DNA from 3 places in the Enterobacter sp. AC1 genome. Region 1 is predicted to be linked to each of the others. Evidence: predicted binding sites of a transcription regulator. Region 1 holds the regulator's gene; each other region holds the start of a gene.
The links. The regulator LexA, encoded in region 1, represses DNA repair genes until DNA is damaged. The targets are predictions, from matches to a motif close to TNCTGTATGTACATACAGNA.
Positions count from the first base shown of each region.

Region 1 (7,684 bases):
GATGCTGGGTGATGATGGCCGCCATGAGCGACGGCAGCATCAGCATATGGGTGATGTTGTTGCGGTAGTACGTCATCAGCACTGCCTGCTCGCGCGGCAGAATGATGATGTCGCCGATCGTGTCTTTTTCGACTTCAAACTTGTTCATCTGCAGCGCGTGATCGATAAGCTCACTGGCGGTTGCAGAAGGCACGGTTGAATCAACCGAATACGGCACGTTGCGCATCATATCCAGATAGCAATCCAGCTGTTCCGTCAGCTGCTCACGGGTCAGCGAGCGCTGGCGCGAAGCCAGAAGCGCCGTACAGCACAGGTTCATGGCGTTAGCCGCCCCGGCGTTGTTAATGCGCACCATCAGCTCGGACGCAATGCCGTTAACCGTTGGCGTCAGCCAGGCCGGACGGATCGCTTCGATAGGATCGATGGACTCGCGCCACTCCGGAACGTGATGGTTCAGATACGTCATTAGCGGCATCGGCTCGCCAAAGTTCACGTAGCCCTGGCCCAGGTTGCGTAGCTTGCTCAGGCCGCGCAGCATCTGCGGCAGGCTCTCTTTCTCTTTGGTCGCGCCGCGCAGCTCTTTGGCGTAAGTGCCCACCTCCATCACGTGCTCATAACCAATGTAGATTGGCACCAGCGTGATGGGACGGGTTCCCCCGCGCAGCATGGCCTGAATGGTCATCGACAGCGTGCCGGTCTTAGGATCGAGCAGACGTCCGGTACGGGAACGACCGCCCTCCACGAAGTACTCCACGGAATAGCCGCGGCTGAACAGCTCGCCCAGATACTCGCGGAACACGGTGGAGTAGAGCTTGTTGCCCTTGAAGGTACGCCGGATAAAGAAGGCGCCCAGGCGGCGGAAAATCGGGCCTGCTGGCCAGAAATTCAGGTTGATGCCGGCAGCGATGTGCGGCGGTACCAGCCCCTGGTGATAGAGGACATAAGAAAGGAGCAGGTAGTCCATGTGGCTGCGGTGGCAGGGAACATAGACAATTTCATGGCCATCGTGCGCCAGCTGGCGTACGCGCTCGGCGTTATGAACGTTGATGCCCTGATAGAGGCGGTTCCAGGTAAAGCCGAGAATACGATCGGAAAGGCGGATCATCTCGTAAGAGAAGTTCGCTGCAATCTCTTCCATCAGCGCAATGGCGTTCTGCTGGGCTTTCTCATGCGAAATTTTTTTGCTGCGCGCTTCGTCTTCAACGGCGCGGGCAATCGCTTTAGAGGCCAGCAGCTTGTTGAACAAATCCTGACGCGCCGGGAGGCGTGGCCCTACGGCAGCCAGGCGCTGACGGGCGAAGTGCATACGCGCCACGCGCGCCAGTTTTTGCGCGATGATCTTGTCGGTGCCGTGCTCGTCCGCCATTCGGCGCAGCGAAACGGAAGGCGAGAAGCGCACAAAGCTGTCGCGTCCCAGCCAGGAGACCGCGAAGAACTTCTGGATGCCGTTAAGCATGCGCAGCGGTGGATTCTCTTCACCTTTTTCACGGCCCGGACGGCGACCAAACATCACCGACACCGGCACCATCTGCACATCCAGATCAGGATTGCTGCGGTGCAGGTCGAGATAGTCATGGAACAGCTTGATGGACTCTTCTTTTGGCGTGTAATAGGTAAACACGCGAGGTCCACCGTGAATGAACACGTAACGCGGCAGCAGGGTGCCGTCAACTTCCAGCGGTTCAAGCGGGTCAGGTAGGTCATGCGCCAGACACTGGGCGCGAAGCGTCAGTAAGTCTGCCTTCGAGTTATAAGGCAAAACGTACATAATAGGACGCGACGTATCGAGCCCCAATTCCAGCGCGGGTTCCGCTGGGATAGACTTGCTTTTTACCAGGATGCTTAATGGTAAATTAAGTAATTTGTAGTAAATTCGTGGCCAGCCGGACATAAACGATGTAAAGCCTCTGGTTAATAATGCAATTGCGGCGCAAGGATAACAGAAAGCGCGCAAAATTTCTGTTGTTACCCGTCATACTTCAAGCGGCAGCGAAACGCGCTACAGCTATAGTTACTGACGCTATTTCCAATAAAAGGTTCTTTTAATGGCCAATAATACCACTGGGTTAACTCGAATCATCAAAGCCGCCGGCTATTCCTGGAAAGGTTTCCGCGCCGCGTGGATCAATGAAGCCGCTTTTCGACAGGAGGGCGTCGCCGCTATCATCGCGGTGATTATCGCCTGTTTCCTTGATGTTGATGCAATAACACGCGTTCTTCTGATCGGCTCCGTGCTTCTGGTGATGATAGTGGAAATTCTTAATAGCGCTATTGAAGCTGTTGTTGACCGTATCGGATCTGATTTCCACGAACTCTCTGGCCGGGCAAAAGACATGGGCTCTGCTGCCGTGTTGCTGTCAATTATTACTGCCGTTATCACCTGGGTCACGCTGCTTTGGTCACATTTCCGATGAGCCTCGAGGAATAATTAAGTCCCTGGTTTTTTGTGCAGTTTTTGGTTCCAAAATCGCCTTTGACTGTATATACTCACAGCATAACTGTATATACACCCAGGGGGCGGAATGAAAGCGTTAACGACCAGGCAGCAAGAGGTGTTTGATCTCATCCGGGATCATATCGGCCAGACGGGTATGCCACCCACGCGTGCGGAAATCGCGCAGCGTCTGGGCTTCCGTTCGCCGAATGCTGCCGAAGAACACCTGAAAGCCCTGGCACGTAAGGGCGTGATTGAGATTGTTTCGGGCGCGTCACGTGGTATCCGCCTGCTGGTGGAAGAAGAGACGGGCATTCCGCTGGTGGGGCGCGTTGCTGCTGGTGAGCCTTTACTGGCACAGCAGCATATTGAAGGCCACTATCAGGTCGATCCAGCCATGTTCAAACCGAGCGCTGATTTCCTGCTGCGCGTAAGCGGTATGTCGATGAAAGACATCGGTATTCTTGACGGCGATCTGCTTGCGGTTCACAAAACGCAGGATGTGCGCAACGGCCAGGTCGTGGTCGCACGCATTGATGACGAAGTGACCGTTAAGCGCCTTAAAAAGCAGGGTAATACCGTCCAGCTTCTGCCTGAAAACAACGAGTTCTCCCCGATTGTGGTGGATCTCCGTGAACATAACTTCTCTATCGAAGGATTGGCGGTTGGGGTTATTCGCAACGGTGAATGGCTTTAATCTCCTCCTGGCAGGCTACGGCTCCGCTGTAGCCTGATTCATTTCCTGCTCCCGGTATTTTTCATGTCACTGCTGACGGCATCCGATAAGGCATTGTGGCGTCTTGCTCTGCCGATGATTTTCTCCAATATCACCGTGCCCTTGCTGGGTCTGGTCGATACTGCCGTTATTGGTCATCTTGATTCGCCTGTTTATCTTGGCGGCGTGGCGATTGGCGCGACGGCTACCAGCTTCCTGTTTATGCTGCTGCTCTTTTTGCGCATGAGTACCACCGGACTGACCGCACAGGCTTATGGCGCAAAAGATCCGCTGCGTCTGGCTCGCGCGCTGGTGCAGCCGCTGATACTTGCGCTTGGCGCAGGGGCGCTAATCGTTTTACTGCGCGCTCCCCTGATTGAGCTTGCGCTCAATATCGTTGGCGGCAGCGAAGCGGTACTGGAGCAGGCGCGACGTTTCCTTGAAATCCGCTGGCTCAGCGCGCCCGCCTCGCTGGCTAACCTGGTTCTGCTGGGGTGGCTCCTGGGCGTACAGTACGCCCGTGCACCGGTGATTTTGCTGGTGGTGGGTAACCTTCTCAACATTGTGCTGGACGTCTGGCTGGTGATGGGTCTGCATATGAACGTGCAGGGTGCGGCACTGGCAACCGCGATTGCAGAATACGGAACCTTTATTATTGGTTTGTGGATGGTCTGGCGCGTTCTGGCGATGCGCGGGATCTCCCTTACGCTGCTTAAAACTGCCTGGCGCGGGAATATCCGGAAGCTGCTGGCGCTCAACCGTGACATCATGCTCCGCTCGCTGCTTCTCCAGCTCTGTTTCGGCGCGCTGACGGTTTTCGGAGCCCGGCTGGGACCCGAAATCGTCGCCGTCAACGCGGTATTGATGACGCTTCTGACCTTTACCGCCTACGCGCTGGACGGTTTTGCCTATGCGGTTGAAGCGCATTCGGGGCAGGCGTACGGCGCGCGCGAAAGCGGACAGCTGCAGGATGTCTGGCGAGCAGCCTGCCGTCAGTCGGGACTGGTCGCGCTGGCGTTTGGTCTGGTTTACGCCTGTTTAGGCGAGCAGATCGTGTCGTTACTCACCTCTCTTTCTTCACTGCGCGAGCTGGCGAGCCATTACCTTATCTGGCAGGTGATTTTACCGGTGGTCGGCGTCTGGTGTTATCTCCTGGACGGCATGTTTATTGGTGCTACGCGCGGAGCCGAAATGCGTAACAGCATGGCTGTCGCGGCGGCAGGGTTTGGCGTGACGCTGCTGACGCTACCGTGGCTTGGTAACCACGGTTTATGGCTGGCCCTTGCCGTTTTCCTCTCGCTGCGGGGGCTATCGCTGGCTTTTATCTGGCGGCGCCACTGGCGGAACAATACCTGGTTTCCCTCGCGTCACGATATATCGTGACGGTTAAAGATTCCGAATATGAAAACAACAGCCGAATCCTTAACTACAATAATTATCACGTCCAGCAGAAAAGAACGTAACGGACGTTACGACCCGACGCTTAACTAAGAGGACACGATGATGAATAAAGACGAAATCGGCGGCAACTGGAAGCAGTTCAAAGGTAAAGCGAAAGAACAGTGGGGTAAGCTGACTGATGATGATATGACCGTCATTGAAGGTAAGCGCGATCAGCTTGTCGGTAAAATTCAGGAACGTTACGGCTACGCGAAAGATCAGGCGGAAAACGAAGTCAAAGACTGGGAAACCCGTAACGACTACCGCTGGTAACGCTGAAAAAACCACGAGGCGGCTCTAAGCCGCCTTTTCTTTTGTCGCTAACGCGGCTTTTTCTTCACGAGAATAGAGTGGTCGTGCTGGCACGCGTCCTGGTGACGACAGGCTTCCACCTCCACGCACGCTGAACACAGCCCGTGCGCTTCAATCACGTTATGACGCAGGGCAAAGCCCATTTTAGCGGCCAGCGAATGCATAATGTCTTCCACGCCTTCCGCGCCTTCTTCTTTCACCACCCCACAGCGGTCACAGATAAACATCGCCGATGTATGCGTTGGCTGATCGAACAGATGGCATAGCACATAGCTGTTTGTGGACTCCACCTTATGCACGAATCCTTGCTCCAGCAGGAAATCCAGCGCGCGGTAGACCGTCGGCGGTTTCGCCTGCGGCTCGCTTTCGCGGAGCAGGTCGAGCAGATCGTAGGCGCTGATGGCACCCTGCTGCAGGCTCATCAGACGTAATACTTCAAGGCGCTGCGGAGTCAGGCGCACATTGCGTTGCGCGCACAGCTTTTCGGCCTGCGCTAACAGCTCTTTTGTGGACTTATCCATGTAGCACCCCGGATGTTATAGGACGGAAAACCCTCACTTTATCATGTTCTGGTAAAAACACCGAGATCCGCCAGTCTGTGCTATACCTGACCCATCGCAAACCGGGAAATCAACAATGAAAAGACCTGACTGTATTCGGCACTGGCGCGACGTTGAAGGCGCGGATGATTCGACCTATCCAGACAGCGACGAGCTGTTTTCTATCGGCGCGCCGCTGGCCCGCAAGCTTGGCCTCGGACGCATTGGCATCCATCATGAGCGTTTGCCGCCGGGACGCAGAACATCCTATCCCCATGCGGAAAGCGACGAAGAAGAGTTCATTTACGTGCTCGAAGGCTATCCTGAAGCCTGGATTAATGGCTACTTATGGAAACTTGAACCGGGCGACAGCGTGGGGTTCCCCGCCGGAACCGGTATCTGCCATACCTTTATCAACAACACGGACGAAGAGGTTCGGCTATTGGTTGTAGGCGAGGCCAATAAGAAGCATAACCGCATCTACTACCCGCTCAACCCCGTGTATGCCGCCACGCGGGAAGATCGCTGGGTCGACCATCCTCCACAGTTTTTTGGACCGCACGATGGAAAACCTGGGAAAAAATAATTTCCTCTTCTATAAATATTGAGGGCCGTCACAAAATATAACAGGCCGTAAGGGAGTTTTACTTAGGGAAAGAAATAGCGGGTCTTTTACTCCTTATTCACAGCAATAGTTCGTTCCTGTTTGGGTGATAACAGACAGGGGTTATTTCATAACAGACTATAACGGGCATCCTGTGAAAAAAAATTTTAAATTTTCAGTGGTGAGTATCGCTGTCTCTTTGTTTATGGCAAATCAGGCGGGAGCAGCCAATACCTGGACAGAATCACGTAGCGACGCAATGGGTGGCACTGGCGTTGCCTCTGGCAGCTATGGCAGTGGGGCGTTAATCAACCCCGCGCTGCTGGCCAAGGCAAAACCGGACGATGATGTGACGGTTATCTTGCCTTCGGTCGGCGCGCAGATCACAGATAAAGACAATCTTCAGGATGAGATTGATAATATCAACGACAAAATTAACCACTATAAAGACGTGGTGGATAATCTTACGCCGATTGAAATTATCACCAATCCGCTGGGTTCTATTAACCAGTTCCAGGGCGCGGCAAAAGATCTTGCCGACGAGCTGGACTATCTCAAGGGCAAAACCGCACGCGCGACGGCAGGGGCTGGCATTGCCGTGAGTATCCCTAACGACGTGCTTTCCGTAGCCTTTATGGCGAAAGGCTACGCCCATGGTCGGGTGAGCTCGTCTATCGATCAACAAGACATTGATTATCTGCGCGGTATTCAAAAAAGCGATGCGGTAGCGGCCGGTGTCGCGCTGGATGCTGCCCTGAACGGCACGGATCAAATCACCAAAAACCTCAACTCAACGGCTTCTGGCCGGGCGGCAATTGTGTCCGACTACGGCGTTGCCGTTGCCCGTCAGTTCGATCTCGGCGGTGTCCCGGTTTCCGTGGGCGTAACGCCAAAACTGCAAAAAACCTGGGTCTATAACTACACCACCTCAATCTACGATTACGACAGTAATAAGTGGAACGACAGCCGCTACCGTACAGACGATACGGGCTTTAACGTTGATGCCGGTATTGCGGCTGATTTCGGCGAAAACTGGACGGTTGGCGTGAGCGGACAAAACCTGATGTCCCGTGATATCGACACCAAAGATATCCGTATCCGCAACGGGCGTACCGGGGAAGTGGTGAGCTATAAAGATACCTACCAGATCCGTCCGCTGGTGACCGCCGGGGCCGCATGGCACAACGATCTGGTCACGCTGACTGCCGATGGCGATCTGACGGAAACCAAAGGCTTCAAGAGCGAAGATAACTCACAGTACGTTGGCGTCGGTGCCGAGGTTACGCCGCTGAGCTGGCTGGCCGTGCGTGCGGGTTATCGTGCGGACGTGAAGGGTAACGACAGCAATGTCTTTACCGGCGGTGTCGGTTTCGCGCCGTTTAGCACCGTTCATGTTGACCTGATGGGTCTGTACGGTGAAGACGAAACCTGGGGCGCAGGGGCTCAGCTGAGCATGACGTTCTAAAGTCCACCGGAGGCGCTGCGCCTCCGGCTTTTCTTTGTGCTATAGTAGCGCCCCTTTTCCACCAGATGCTTAAAACTTCGCCATGTCGTCAGAATTACAGACTGCTTTTCCCGCACACCGTTTTTCCATTGCGCCGATGCTCGACTGGACGGACAGACACTGCCGCTACTTCCTG
Region 1 is NZ_JBNDIZ010000010.1:65,384-73,067, reverse strand. Features, by position in the region: gene plsB (glycerol-3-phosphate 1-O-acyltransferase PlsB) at 1-1,891, opposite strand, end outside; gene M2433_RS21405 (diacylglycerol kinase) at 2,046-2,414, shown strand; gene lexA (transcriptional repressor LexA) at 2,523-3,131, shown strand; gene dinF (MATE family efflux transporter DinF) at 3,195-4,532, shown strand; gene M2433_RS21390 (CsbD family protein) at 4,653-4,862, shown strand; gene zur (zinc uptake transcriptional repressor Zur) at 4,910-5,422, opposite strand; gene M2433_RS21380 (cupin domain-containing protein) at 5,538-6,026, shown strand; gene traF (conjugal transfer protein TraF) at 6,199-7,509, shown strand; gene dusA (tRNA dihydrouridine(20/20a) synthase DusA) at 7,592-7,684, shown strand, end outside.

Region 2 (7,684 bases), on a different contig from region 1:
CTTCACCACCCAGCCAGCCCAGATAGAAGCCAACCAGCTGCCACATTGCATCGAGGCCCAGACAGCCAGGCATTACCGGATCGCCAATAAAGTGGCAACCGAAGAACCACAGGTCCGGGTTAATATCGAGTTCTGCTTCTACGTAACCCTTATCGAAGTTGCCGCCGGTTTCGGTCATTTTCACGACACGGTCCATCATCAGCATGTTCGGGGCCGGTAACTGAGGGCCATTAGCGCCAAACAGTTCACCGCGACCAGAGGCAAGAAGATCTTCTTTTGTATAGGATTCGCGTTTATCTACCATGTTCTCAATAAGCCTTATTTTAGTGAAGGACGCAGGATAGCTAACACGTGTACGCTGAACAAGTCCGATCAGTTCGAACTGAACCAGCCCAACCAGCGTAACGGCCATGGATAACGATGACGAGCATCCTGCTGCGTCGCCTGAGCAATTCGCTCCTGGATAGTCTGCATCAGGGTGGTCTGCCCTTCGCCATCCCATACCAGGTTTGTCAGTAAGGGTAGTGCATCCTCAATTCCTTCGATGGCCCAGATGGCGAATTGTTCCTGTTCAACGGCATCCAGAATATCCTGGCTAAGGCTTAAATGGCGTGCGTTGGGAGCAGGAATGATTACACCCTGCTTGCCGTTTAAACCGCGCTGCTGACAGATGGAGAAGAAACCTTCAATTTTTTCGTTGAGGCCACCTACTGGCTGAGCACGACCGAATTGATCCACCGAACCGGTGATGGCGATGTTCTGATTGATCGGCACTTCCGCCAGGGCGCTGATTAAGGCGCACAGCTCTGCCATAGAGGCGCTATCGCCATCCACTTCGCTGTAGGACTGCTCAAACGTCAGCGAGGCAGAGAAGGGGATCTGTTGCTCGAGCTGCAGCTCTGACATCAAAAACGCCTGCATGATCATCATGCCTTTCGCATGAATGTTTCCGCCCAGCTCGGCTTTCCGTTCGATATCGGTGAACTCACCGTCGCCAATATGTACAACGCAGCTGATTCGGGACGGTTCCCCGAACGCGCGCGGATGGCCAGGAAATTCAATCACCGACAGGGCGTTGATCTGCCCCACACGTTCGCCTTCGGTTTCTACCAGAATTTGTTCCAGCAGAATTTCATCCTGCATTCGGTCAGCAAGATAGCCTTCTCGCCACTCTCGCTGAGCCAGCATCTGGGTGAGCTGTTCTCCGCTGAAAGCACCGTTACCGCTGATAACGCCCACTTCACGCAGCTGTTTGCCAATCCAGAGCGGGCAGAGTGGCAGCGTTTCCTGGTCACCGGTATAGCGCACCGCTTCGCGAATCAAGCCGGGCCAGGCGTCAGCCGCTGGCGTTGGCAATGCAAAACGTTCAGCAACGGCCATCACCCACTGGCACCACTGCGCCATATCGTCGGCATCGGCAATCTGGATGTTGTCTTCGTATTCGCTATACACCGCCTGCTCAGCCAGCTCCGGCTCCATTTCCTGGAAGTCCGCCAGAGATTCACGGTCACCTGTCAACACGACGGTCAGCGACAGCGGCATAGACGGAACAGAGACAGGCAGAGGACGAGACTCATCGTAGCCGACCCAGTCAAAACGCTGCTGGTGTACGATGGTTTTCAGACGCATCCACAGCAGCGGCTGCGAGAGCAGAGTGCGCAATGAAATGATGAGGACACCGCCATTTGCACGATGTACCAGCCCCGGCTGCAGCGACAGTTCGCCGTTAAACTGGCGCAGGCAACCAAAGAGTTGTTCAGCCTCGACCCAGTTAGCGGTAATCACCTCGCCCTTAGCGGCAAAACGGCCATCAGCCTGAGCGGATGGTTCGAAAGTGACATCATGTCCCGCGATACGATATTGGCCGCCATAGACTGCGTTCGATTCCGGCTGCAGCTGGCGCACGGCGTTCCCAAGCAGCGTCAGGTATTCCGCTTCTTCCGGGGCTTTGAGCAGCATGAAGGGCGCTGTTGCCCACGGGCTTAACACCTGCTCCAGCGCATAATGCAAACGTGGCTGCGTATCGCTAAGGATGAATTCGTTTTCTTTTGCGAGATCTGGCTGTGCAAACAGTTCCTGATAACTTTCGGTATCCGGAACAAGGTCACGCCATGCAAGTTTCGTAATGGTCAAAGTTGATGTTTTTTAGTCAGATGTAAAAGCGTGGAGTATACCGTAAGCGGGGGGCTCTACCCAAGCAGGATTGGGGATTTCAAGAGGGGGATTGGCTGCATTCACCCACAGGATATGATTTCTTTTCAGCAGATTGCTAAAAAACTGATATTCTGAACAGAGTTACGTGGTAACACTGAGATCGCAATGAAATATCAACAACTGGAAAATCTCGAAAGCGGCTGGAAATGGAAGTACCTGGTCAAAAAGCACCGTGAAGGGGAGCTGATCACCTGCTACATCGAAGCCAGCGCTGCGCAAGAGGCCGTGGATATTTTGCTGACCCTCGAAAATGAACCGGTACAGGTTAACGGCTGGATTGAAAAACACATCAATCCAGCGCTGTTAAACCGGATGAAGCAAACTATCCGCGCGCGACGCAAACGGCATTTTAACGCTGAGCATCAGCACACGCGCAAAAAATCAATCGATCTGGAGTTCGTTGTCTGGCAACGCCTGGCGGGGCTGGCGCAACGCCGTGGCAAAACGCTGTCTGAAACTATCGTGCAGTTGATTGAGGATGCCGAACATAAAGAGAAGTACGCCAACCAGATGTCGACACTGAAGAACGATCTTCAGGCTCTGTTGGGTAAAAAGTAGATTTTTATTTTCTTCAGACAATAAAAAACCCCGCATTGCGGGGTTTTTTTATAAGACGATAACTTATGCCGCTGGCTGAGTTACAACGTCTTTGATGCCTTTAACTTCGATCTCTACGCGACGATCTGGAGCCAGGCAGTCGATCAGTGCAGCGCGAGCTTTCACGTTGTCACAGGTGTTGCCAGTAACTGGGTTAGATTCGCCCATACCACGTGGGGAGATCTTGTTAGCTGGGATACCTTTAGAGATCAGGTAATCAACAACAGACTGAGCACGTTTCTCAGACAGTTTCTGGTTGTAAGCGTCAGAACCGATACGGTCGGTGAAGCCCAGAACCACTACAGAACCGTCTTTAGGATCCAGGTTGCTCAGCTGGGTGTACAGCTGATCCAGTGCCTGCTGGCCTTCTGGTTTCAGAGTAGCTTTGTTGAAGTTGAACAGAACGTCAGACTTCAGAGTGAAGTGCTTGGTCTGTACTTCTGGAGCTGGAGCCGGCGCTGGAGCAACAACTGGTGCTGCATCTTCCTGCTGGCCGAAACGGTAGGAAACACCTACGCTCAGCATGCCGTTGTCTGGACGAACGCCAACGGTAGCACCGTCACCAATGTTGTTAACCCACTGGTATTCCAGACGGGTAGCGATGTCACGGGTCATAGCCCACTCAACGCCACCAGCGAATACTGGGGAAACACCGGTGTCATGGTCGTCGCCAGCGTTGCTGTTGCTGGAGTCAGCGCGCCATACCATGCCGCCCAGACGGGTGTACACGTCCAGATCGTCAGTTACTGGGTAACCCAGTTTAGCGGTCAGCTGAACGCCCTGTGCTTTGAAAGCGCCGTTTACGGTGTCGCCTTTGTATGGCATACGACCTAACCAGTCGTAACCCATTTCAAAACCAACATACGGGTTAACCTGATAGCCACCGAACGCACCTGCACCAAGCTGGCTCTCGTGAGTCGGGCCATCATTGTTGTTTGCGCTGTTGTACCAGCCGGTGTCGTGGAACTGAGACCAGCCCAGTTTACCACCTGCATACCAGGTATTATCTTTCGGAGCGGCCTGCGCTACGGTAGCGAAGCCAGCCAGTGCCACTGCAATCGCGATAGCTGTCTTTTTCATTTTTTGCGCCTCGTTATCATCCAAAATTCGCCATGAAAGTCTCAAGAGAGAATCACGGTTAAATCCTTCACCGGGGGGCGTGGTCAAATATAAATCTACCGATATCTTCGGCTTAGGCCGAGCACCCCTGGCGATGTAAAGTCTACAACGTAGCTGAAAACTTACAAGTGTGAAGTCCGTCAGGCATATGAAAAAAAAAGTTCCGTATACCTATTATTTAACATTTCGTGAACGAATTTTGTGCAATAAAATTAAGGAGAACCGCACCAGACAAGCCTTGCCGCAATTTTGAGGCCGGGAACTAAAACCGCATCCTGAGGTCAAAAAAAATTCCAGGAAAAATCTTAATTTCACTCAATGATACAAATTTGAGTGAATTTTTAGCCCAGAAAGTTGTCCTCTGCGGTAAGAATCCGATCGAACTGGACGCATAATAAACCCGATCGCACTCCCTTCTTCGGCCGCTTCAGTCAGACGGAAATGTTCCTCTTCCGTCAGTTCTTCCGATAACCATCCAATCACCACGCTGTAATTTCCGGTGCGTAAAGCGCGGATCATCGACTCAACGGTGTCGCAAGGCGAGAGTTGATTAATTTGCATGACCTTCGTCAGCGGCAGGCCAGCGGACTGAACCCACTCACGGCTCAGCTTTTGCTGAGGCGTAAGCCAAAGCTGCCAGCGCGATTGCTGACCGAGCTGTTGTAATAACGGCAACAGCAGAAGCTGCGTCAACAGGGGCTGGTCTTCACGGTAAACCACTTCACTGATAAGCCCTGTGGAAACACGCTCGACGGAATTCTGCGCGACATTGCCTGCGGCAGAAGAGAGAGAGGTTGCGCGATTTGCATAGCCTGAAGTGTGCATATTCATTCCAGCCCTGTAGTTACTGTATGGATATACAGTAACCCCTGTATGCATAAAGATCAACCTCATTTTCGGAAAGCGACTCGCAAAATTCATTCAATCTTGATGCCCGTCGAAAAATCATCTTGCTCAACGGCGATAAGTTGCCTATTTTCCTGCTAACGGATCCGCTAGTAAGAAATTTCGTTGTTAGTGAATGATTTTAAAAGGAAATATCATGAAAAAGATATCTTATGAACGGATTTATAAATCACAAGAATACCTCTCTCCGCTGGGCGAAATTCATCATCGGGCGCTGTTTGGCGGCTACACCCTGGCGGTGGATGATGCAGTTTTTGCCATGGTGTCAGATGGCGAGCTTTATCTTCGCGCCTGTGAGGAGAGTGCGAAGTACTGTGTAAAAAGTGCTGCCTCTTTTTTGACGCTGATGAAGCGAGGCCGTCCGGTGCTGCTCAATTACTATCGCGTGGATGACGGATTATGGCAGGACAGGGAGCGACTGCTCCAGCTCTCCTCGTTCGCGCTCAGTGCAGCAAGAAAAGAGCGCTACCTGCGCCATCAACGAAACCGGCTTAAGGATCTGCCGAACCTGACGTTTCAGCTTGAAGTCTTGCTTTTTGAAGCAGGCATTACCAATGAAGAAACACTCCGGACGCTGGGTGCCAGGGCAAGCTGGCTGAAAATGCGGGCTAAAAATAAAGCGCTCAGTATTAAAGTGCTCTTCGCACTTGAAGGGGCTATTGAAGGCCTGCATGAGGCGGCGCTCCCGGCAGGCATTCGCCGGGAGCTGACGGAGTGGTTTAATGGGCTGCCTGAGCCGCAGGATAATCACTCTTCCAGGTAGCGATTTGCTGTTGCAGCCGGCAAATTTCAGGCAGCAAAGCGATGAGCAGGCCTATTTGCTGCAGAACCAGCGGCGCTTTGCTGTCGTTTCCCGGGTCCAGATGCGCAATGCGTTGAGCCAGTTCATCCAGAGCCTGCTGAACGCGTGGTTCATCGGCTGGTCGGTGATGAAGCGCGTCATCGACATAGCAGACGGCGTCATCCAGCAGGTTAAGGATACCGGGGTTGGTGAGTTTCTCACGGTGGGCACCCAGCGTCGAAATATAGCTGGTGAAGGTATGGTTCAGGCAAAGCAGGCGGAAAGCGGTCTCACGTATCTCTGCCGTGGCGCGAGGCTCCGTTGACATGTTAGAGACAACAGAGGCCAGTTCTGCGTCGCTGTTGTGCGCATCGCGACGTGCTATGCGGTATGCCAGACGGTTATCGCGGCCCTGATGATACTGCTCAAGGATGGCGTCAAGGTAGCGACAGTTGGCGTTCATCGCCCTCTCTACCACGCGCGGCAAATTACGAAAACGCCAGTCCGGCCAGATAAAGCTGACCGCAGCCCAGGCAATAGCGCAGCCAATCAGGGTATCGATCACGCGGGGCAGGGCGACCTCAAACCCTTCACCCAGCAGGTTAAAGCAGAGCAGCACCAGCAGCGTGATGAACATGGTGGCATGCGCATACTGCACGTTGCGAAACGCGAAGAACAGCACGCCGGTGATCACGATCAGAATCAGCTGGCCTTCAATGGAGGGCACGAAATAGAGCACAGGTAGCCCAATCGCGACGCCGACCAGCGTGCCGATAATACGCAGCGCAAGACGATGCCGCGTAGCGTTATAGTTCGGCTGGCAGACGAACAGGCTGGTCAACAGGATCCAGTAGCCGTGATGCAGCCCGGTTATCTGAATAAAGGCATAACCCACGCACAGCACCAGTGACATTCTCACCGCGTGGCGAAAAAGAGCCGACTCCGGCGTAAAGTTGCGGCTCAGCCGTAGCCACATATCGCTAACGCTGTGCACGCTGTCATCAGCAAGCTGATTGTCCACCTCGCTGCCCGGAAGCGCCATTGCCTGCTCGGACTCAATGGTCGCCAGCTGAGCATCAATCGCCCGCAGGTTATTGAGCAGAAATCCCAGTGCTTTGATGTTTTCCGGCGACGTTCCGCTGGCCTGAACGCGGTCAAGGGCCGCGTCAAGATGGCTAAATACGCGTTCAAAGCGCGGGTCATGCTGATAGGGCGTGCGCAGCAGAATGGAGCGCGAGAGCTGCTGGCACGCCTGGGACTGCATGGACAGCAGGCGCTGGAAGCGGAACATCACGTCGCTGTAGCGGAACTTCTCGCGCAGGGCGGCATACTGAACGTGTGAGGAGCTGGCGCGTTCATGAATGTCCTGCGCGGCAAAATAGTAGTGTAGGGTCCGTCGCGTTCCGCGCTGACCGCGATCGCCGCGCAGACGGGTAAGCAGAGAGGCTTTTGTCTGGTTAAGGGTGGCGACCAGTTGACCGTTTGCCAGCGCCAGATCGTAGAGCGGTGCCTGGCTTTCCTCTTCGATATCCGGGTCGAACAGCCGGGACTTCAGTTCCAGATAGTGGGCTAGCTGCTCAAAGCTGCGGGCAAGGTTATCCTGCAGGGGGCGAACCGGGAAGATAAGATGTCCGGTTAACGTCAGCAGGTTATACCAGATGGCGCCCAGCAACAGCAGAACCGGCTGCTGGTACCACTGGTCGTAAAGGGACACGCCCAGCATGGTATAGATGGCGATCAGCAATGCGCCAAACGCGATGGTGGCATAGCGCTGCCCAAGGCCGCCCAGCAAAATAAACCCGCTGGTTGAGAGCGTAAGACCCAGGGCAAACAGCCAGGGCCACGGGAAAAGCAGCTCAACGGAAGCTGACGCAATAAAAAAGCAGATGAGCGTAATGACCAGGTTACGTAAACGCCCGGCCAGACGATCGTCCAGGTCCGCAAGCGCCCCGGCCACCACCCCCAGCGTAAGCGGAATGGTGAGTTTGACATCATTCAGCCACCAGGGCAGGGCAACCGTGCCGCAAAGCGCGATAAATATCCTGACGTTATAAAGCCAGGTGCTAT
Region 2 is NZ_JBNDIZ010000002.1:725,786-733,469, forward strand. Features, by position in the region: gene fabA (3-hydroxyacyl-[acyl-carrier-protein] dehydratase FabA) at 1-304, opposite strand, end outside; gene M2433_RS08250 (AAA family ATPase) at 373-2,133, opposite strand; gene matP (macrodomain Ter protein MatP) at 2,320-2,772, shown strand; gene ompA (porin OmpA) at 2,836-3,891, opposite strand; gene sulA (SOS-induced cell division inhibitor SulA) at 4,246-4,755, opposite strand; gene M2433_RS08270 (TfoX/Sxy family DNA transformation protein) at 4,973-5,599, shown strand; gene yccS (YccS family putative transporter) at 5,556-7,684, opposite strand, start outside.
Region 2: a site for LexA is predicted at 4,776-4,795, ahead of sulA (SOS-induced cell division inhibitor SulA). Genes of this name have one in related genera too.

Region 3 (6,950 bases), on a different contig from region 1:
CAGCCTCAGGCGTCTCTGCTTCACGGTGATTTGTGGTCCGATAACTGCGCGCTGGGTCCCAACGGCCCCTATATCTTCGACCCGGCCTGCTACTGGGGTGACAGAGAGTGCGATCTTGCCATGCTGCCGCTTCACCCTGAACAGCCGCCGCAAATATACGACGGGTACCAGTCTGTTTCCCCTCTGCCGCCCGGTTTCCTCGATCGTCAACCGGTGTATCAGCTATATACGCTGATGAACCGTGCCATTCTTTTTGGCGGTGAACATCTCGTTAACGCGCAGCGCGCGCTCGAACGCATGCTTGCCGCCTGAGAAGAGAAAGGGTGGCTTTGCCGCCACCCTTATCGATTACAGAAAACCGAGCAGTGAAAAGAAGAAATATCCCGCCACAATGATGAGCACGGGAAGAACGTAAAGCGGAAATATCTGCAGGAAAATGGTATGACGCGGAACAACAATACGTGATTCAATCTGCTCCCGACTCATTCCTTCCGGGCCTTTGGCCTGTTCCAGAATTAACTGGTCCTCAACGCCTTCGCGTAAAAAACGCGTCTGGCGGCTCATTCGCGCGCCTGAGGCCTGCAATGCCAGCGCGACAAAGATCAGGGCGTAAATTATCCAGAAGCCGATATTCAGCTGATGCTGAAAATCCGGAGTGGGCGAGTTAAACCAGAAGACATTCAAAAATGGCGTATTAAAACGCATCATCTCAATCATGACATGAGCGAAATCAAGCATTACCGCATTGATACCCGGCTGCTTTTCGCTGTGATCGTACATAAATTTGAGCACGGAAATCAGCGTAGAAATGACGGCAGGAATAAAAATCACCCAGCCAGCAATACGTTTTAAGACCGCAATGCGTCCAGCTTGTTGATACGTCATCAGTTCCTCTTCATAAAGACGCGTTATTTGTGCCTAAGTCTACCTGCTGGTCATCAATTTCGCCCGCTCTTTAAAAGCAATATGCTAAATTGCAGAGTGTGCTTAGCACTTATCGTCTGTCGAACACCCTGGATAAGGAGACGTTGTGATGTCGACACCGCGCCAAATACTTGCCGCAATTTTTGACATGGATGGATTACTGATCGATTCCGAACCGTTATGGGATCGCGCCGAACTGGACGTCATGGCCAGCCTTGGCGTTGATATCAACCGCCGGAATGAACTTCCTGATACGCTGGGGCTGCGCATCGATATGGTGGTTGACCTGTGGTTTGCCCAACAGCCGTGGGTTGGACCCGGTCGCGATGAAGTGACCGCGCGCATAATCAGCCGCGCCATTTCGCTGGTCGAAGAGAACAAGCCGCTGCTGCCCGGCGTGCGTGACGCCGTCGCGCTGTGTAAAGCTCAGGGGCTGAAGGTCGGTCTGGCATCGGCTTCACCGCTGCATATGCTGGAAAAAGTGCTCACCATGTTTGAGCTGCGCGACAGCTTTAACGCCCTGGCGTCCGCTGAAAAGCTGCCTTACAGCAAGCCACACCCGCAGGTTTATCTGGACTGTGCCGCTAAGCTGGGTCTTGATCCCCTCAACTGCGTGGCGCTGGAAGACTCCGTTAACGGTATGGTGGCGTCGAAGGCCGCGCGGATGCGCTCCATTGTGGTGCCCGCTGAAGAAGGCCGCCACGATCCCCGGTTTGCCCTGGCCGATGTGAAGCTCATCTCACTGACAGAGCTCACCGCACGGCACCTGCAGGGCGGTTAACGCTTCCCGCGGGTTTGTGACAAACAGTTACACCGTCACCTCTTCCGCCTACTGTATAAAAACCCTATACTGTATGAATTGACAGTTTCGTGGGTTTTATCATGACGGCGGAAGGCCACCTGCTTTTTTCAATTGCGTGCGCAGTATTTGCCAAAAACGCTGAACTCACTCCCGTGCTGGCGCAGGGGGACTGGTGGCATATTGTCCCTTCCGCCGTACTGACCTGTCTGCTGCCCGATATTGACCACCCTAAATCCTTCCTTGGGCAGCGCCTGAAGTGGGTGTCGAAACCCATCGCCCGCGCGTTCGGCCACCGCGGGTTTACGCACAGCCTGCTGGCCGTTTTTGGTCTGCTGACGCTTTTCTATTTAAAAGTGCCCGAAAGCTGGATTGTCCCTGCCGATGCCATTCAGGGGATGGTGCTGGGTTATTTAAGCCATATTCTCGCCGATATGCTCACGCCTGCGGGCGTGCCGCTGCTGTGGCCCTGCCGCTGGCGCTTTCGTTTTCCCATCCTTGCCCCGCAGAAAGGTAACCAGCTAGAGCGCGCCCTGTGCATGGCGCTGTTTGCTTACGCCGTCTGGATGCCGCAAACATTGCCCGAAAACAGTGCAGTCCGCTGGTCTTCCCAGATGATTAATTCGCTGCAATTTCAGTTCAATCGCTTTATTCATCACCAGATTGAACAGTAAACCAACAAAATCATCCCGTTTGTCATAAACCATTCCATTTGGATATAAGCGCTACATCACACTTCTGCTAACCTTCCGCCAACAGGATCGGTAAAAACCGACCCGATAATAAATCAGGAGAACGGGGATGAATTTTCCACTCATCGCGAACATCGTTGTGTTCGTTGTATTGCTATTGCTTCTCGCGCAGGCGCGCCACAAACAGTGGAGCCTGGCGAAAAAGGTGCTGGTTGGTCTGGCCATGGGTGTCGTATTTGGTCTGGCACTACAGGCGATTTATGGCTCCGATAATCCAGTTCTGAAAGATTCTATTCAGTGGTTCAACATTGTCGGTAACGGCTATGTCCAGCTGCTGCAGATGATCGTTATGCCGCTGGTGTTCGCCTCTATTCTGAGCGCCGTTGCGCGTCTGCATAACGCAACCCAATTGGGCAAAATCAGCTTCCTGACCATTGGTACGCTGCTGTTTACCACCCTGATTGCCGCGCTGGTGGGTGTGCTGGTAACCAACCTGTTTGGCCTGACCGCCGAAGGTCTGGTTCAGGGTAGTGCTGAAACGGCGCGTCTGACCGCGATTCAAACCAACTACGTGGGTAAAGTGGCTGACCTGACCGTGCCGCAGATGGTGCTCTCCTTCATTCCGAAGAACCCGTTTGCTGACCTGACCGGCGCGAGCCCAACGTCCATCATCAGCGTGGTCATTTTCGCCGCGTTCCTCGGCGTGGCGGCGCTGAAGCTGCTGAAAGACGACGCGCCAAAAGGCGAACGCGTGCTGGTTGCTATTGATACCCTGCAAAGCTGGGTGATGAAGCTGGTTCGTCTGGTGATGCAGTTAACCCCTTACGGCGTTCTGGCGCTGATGACCAAAGTGGTTGCCGGCTCTAACCTGCAGGACATCATTAAGCTGGGTAGCTTCGTCATCGCCTCTTATCTGGGTCTGGGCATTATGTTCGTGGTGCACGGTATCCTGCTGGGCGTGAACGGCGTCAGCCCGCTGAAGTACTTCCGTAAAGTCTGGCCGGTGCTGACCTTTGCCTTCACCAGCCGCTCCAGCGCCGCGTCTATTCCGCTGAACGTTGAAGCGCAAACCCGCCGTCTGGGCGTGCCTGAATCCATCGCCAGCTTCTCTGCCTCCTTCGGTGCGACCATTGGTCAGAACGGCTGTGCGGGTCTTTACCCGGCCATGCTGGCGGTGATGGTTGCCCCGACGGTGGGTATCAACCCGCTGGATCCGGTCTGGATCGCTACGCTGGTCGGGATTGTTACCGTGAGTTCCGCAGGCGTTGCGGGCGTTGGCGGCGGTGCAACCTTCGCCGCGCTGATTGTTCTGCCTGCGCTGGGTCTGCCGGTCACGCTGGTCGCCCTGCTGATCTCCGTTGAACCGCTGATCGACATGGGCCGTACCGCGCTGAACGTTAGCGGCTCCATGACCGCCGGTACGCTGACCAGCCAGTGGCTGAAGCAGACTGACAAAGCGATTCTGGAAAGTGAAGACGACGCCGAGCTGGCGCACCGTTAATCACTGTAGAAATAAAAAAACCGCCTGATGGCGGTTTTTTTATGGCTGTTATTCTTCAACCTCTTCATCCTGGCGGATCTGCACCGCCCACCGCTGCGCTGACTCCGGCACCGTAAACGTGGGAGAGCGACGGAAGTGTTCGCCGATCAGCACAAAGGCCACGTATTTGCCCCGCAGTTGCCAGACATCGCGATACCCCTCCACTTTCAGGGCATGGTCAGGCGGCGCGGGCTCAACGCGGGGCACATAGCTAATAACCTGGCGGTTTTGTTGACGAAGAGGTTTCATAAGCGGCTGGTTCACTAAAGCAAATTCTTGAAGCAGGAAAATTCTATCATAGCCGATTCTGCTGCCTTCCGTCGCGCCCCGAGTGGGTGAGAAGGCTCCTTTCGTTAAGGACGGCATGTGAAAACTCTTAGTTCGCGAGCCATTTCACGACATTGTTCTATCCTTAATAGGGTTTTTAGCAATGAATCAAGGAGAATCGTGCAATGTCGAACAAAGATAAAACACATCAGTCACCCATTCATGGCACTGAAGAATCTCAACCGGGCATGGACTCTCTCGCCCCTTCTGACGGCTCTCACCGCCCCTCCCCTGGCCCTTCGGCTCCTGGCGAACAGCCAACCGCACCGGGAAGCATGAAATCCCCGGATACCGGCAACGAGAAGCTGAAATCGCTTGAGCCACACCGCAAAGGCGGCGAAGGTTTTGCGCTGACCACCAATCAGGGCGTACGCATCGCCGATGACCAGAACTCCCTGCGGGCCGGGACGCGCGGGCCAACCCTGCTGGAAGACTTTATTCTGCGGGAAAAAATCACCCACTTTGACCACGAGCGGATACCGGAACGCATCGTCCACGCGCGCGGTTCCGCTGCTCACGGCTACTTCCAGCCATACAAAAGCCTGAAAGCGATCACCAAAGCGGATTTCCTCTCCGACCCGGATAAAATTACCCCGGTGTTCGTGCGCTTCTCCACCGTGCAGGGTGGCGCGGGGTCGGCCGACACGGTGCGCGATATTCGCGGCTTTGCCACCAAGTTTTATACCGAAGAGGGTATTTTCGATCTGGTGGGCAACAACACACCGGTGTTTTTCATTCAGGATGCGCATAAATTTCCTGACTTTGTCCATGCGGTAAAACCGGAGCCCCACTGGGCCATACCGCAGGGCCAAAGCGCGCACGACACCTTCTGGGACTATGTCTCCCTGCAGCCTGAAACCTTGCACAACGTGATGTGGGCGATGTCAGACCGGGGCATTCCGCGCAGTTATCGCACGATGGAGGGATTCGGTATCCATACCTTCCGTCTGATCAACGCCGAGGGAAAAGCCACGTTTGTTCGTTTCCACTGGAAGCCGGTTGCGGGTAAAGCCTCCCTGGTGTGGGATGAGGCGCAGAAGCTGACCGGGCGCGATCCGGATTTCCATCGCCGCGAGCTGTGGGAGTCCATTGAAGCTGGCGACTTCCCGGAGTATGAACTGGGCCTGCAGCTCATTCCGGAAGAAGACGAATTTAAGTTCGATTTCGATCTCCTTGACCCGACCAAGCTGATCCCGGAAGAGCTGGTGCCGGTTCAGCTGGTGGGTAAAATGGTACTCAACCGCAACCCGGATAACTTCTTTGCCGAAAACGAGCAGGCCGCGTTCCACCCGGGGCATATCGTGCCGGGGCTAGACTTCACCAACGACCCGCTGTTACAGGGACGCTTGTTCTCGTATACCGATACGCAGATCAGCCGTCTTGGCGGGCCGAACTTCCACGAAATTCCGATTAACCGGCCAACCTGCCCGTACCACAATTTCCAGCGCGACGGGATGCACCGTCAGGATATCGATACCAACCCGGCCAACTATGAGCCGAACTCCATCAACGATAACTGGCCGCGTGAAACCCCTCCCGCGCCGAAACGCGGTGGATTCGAATCGTATCAGGAGCGCATAGATGGCAACAAAATTCGCGAGCGCAGCCCGTCGTTCGGCGAGTATTACGCCCACCCGCGCCTGTTCTGGAACAGCCAGACGCCAATTGAGCAGCAGCACATTATCGGCGGCTTCAGCTTCGAGCTGAGTAAGGTGGTACGCACCTACATCCGCGAGCGCGTGGTCGATCAGCTCGCGCGCATTGATATTCAACTCGCCCAGAGCGTGGCGGATAACCTGGGCATCACCCTGACCGATGAGCAGCGCAACCTGGCGCCGCCAAAAGAGGTTAACGGCGTGAAGAAAGATCCGTCGCTGAGCCTGTATGCGGTGCCGGGCGGCTCGATTAAAGGCCGCGTGGTCGCCATCCTGCTGAACGACAAAACCCGCGCCAGCGACGTGCTGGGGATCATGCAGGCGCTGAAAACCCAGGGCGTACACGCCAAACTGCTCTATTCACGCATGGGTGAAGTGACCGCCGATGATCGCTCCGTGCTGCCGGTGGCGGCAACCTTTGCCGGGGCGCCATCGCTGACCGTCGATGCGGTGATTGTGCCGTGCGGGGATATTGACAGCCTGCTGAGCAACGGTGACGCCGTGTATTACCTGCTGGAAGCCTATAAGCACCTTAAACCGATCGCGCTGTCCGGCGATGCGCGACAGTTTAAAGCGCAGCTGAAGGTGTCAGAGCAAGGTGAGGACGGCATTGTCGAAGGCGATAACGTAGATGATGCGTTTATGACGAAGCTGTTTGATCTGCTTGCCGCGCACAGGGTGTGGTCGCGCAGCAGCAAGATTGACCAGATACCGGCGTAAAAAATACCCTCACCCCGGCCCTCTCCCTGAAAGGGAGAGGGAGAAATGCAGACCTGTGCTGGCATTACAGGCCGCACCCATTCCCCTCGCCCCGTTGGGGTGTACGGTCCGGGGATATAGTGAACACTTGTTCGGGGACATGGTAGACACTTACAACTAAGGCATAAGAACCCGTTTATGGAGTCGCTTATGCCCTGGGATGCGAGAGATACCATGTCATTACGTACCGAGTTTGTTTTGTTCGCCTCGCAGGACGGGGCGAACATCCGTTCCCTCTGCCGTCGCTTCGGCAT
Region 3 is NZ_JBNDIZ010000001.1:1,008,241-1,015,190, forward strand. Features, by position in the region: gene M2433_RS04840 (fructosamine kinase family protein) at 1-312, shown strand, start outside; gene M2433_RS04845 (YniB family protein) at 349-885, opposite strand; gene hxpB (hexitol phosphatase HxpB) at 1,034-1,705, shown strand; gene M2433_RS04855 (metal-dependent hydrolase) at 1,807-2,397, shown strand; gene tcyP (cystine/sulfocysteine:cation symporter) at 2,525-3,916, shown strand; gene cedA (cell division activator CedA) at 3,965-4,219, opposite strand; gene katE (catalase HPII) at 4,408-6,657, shown strand; partial or broken gene M2433_RS04875 (helix-turn-helix domain-containing protein) at 6,847-6,950, shown strand, end outside.
Region 3: a site for LexA is predicted at 1,773-1,792, ahead of M2433_RS04855 (metal-dependent hydrolase). Genes of this name have one in related genera too.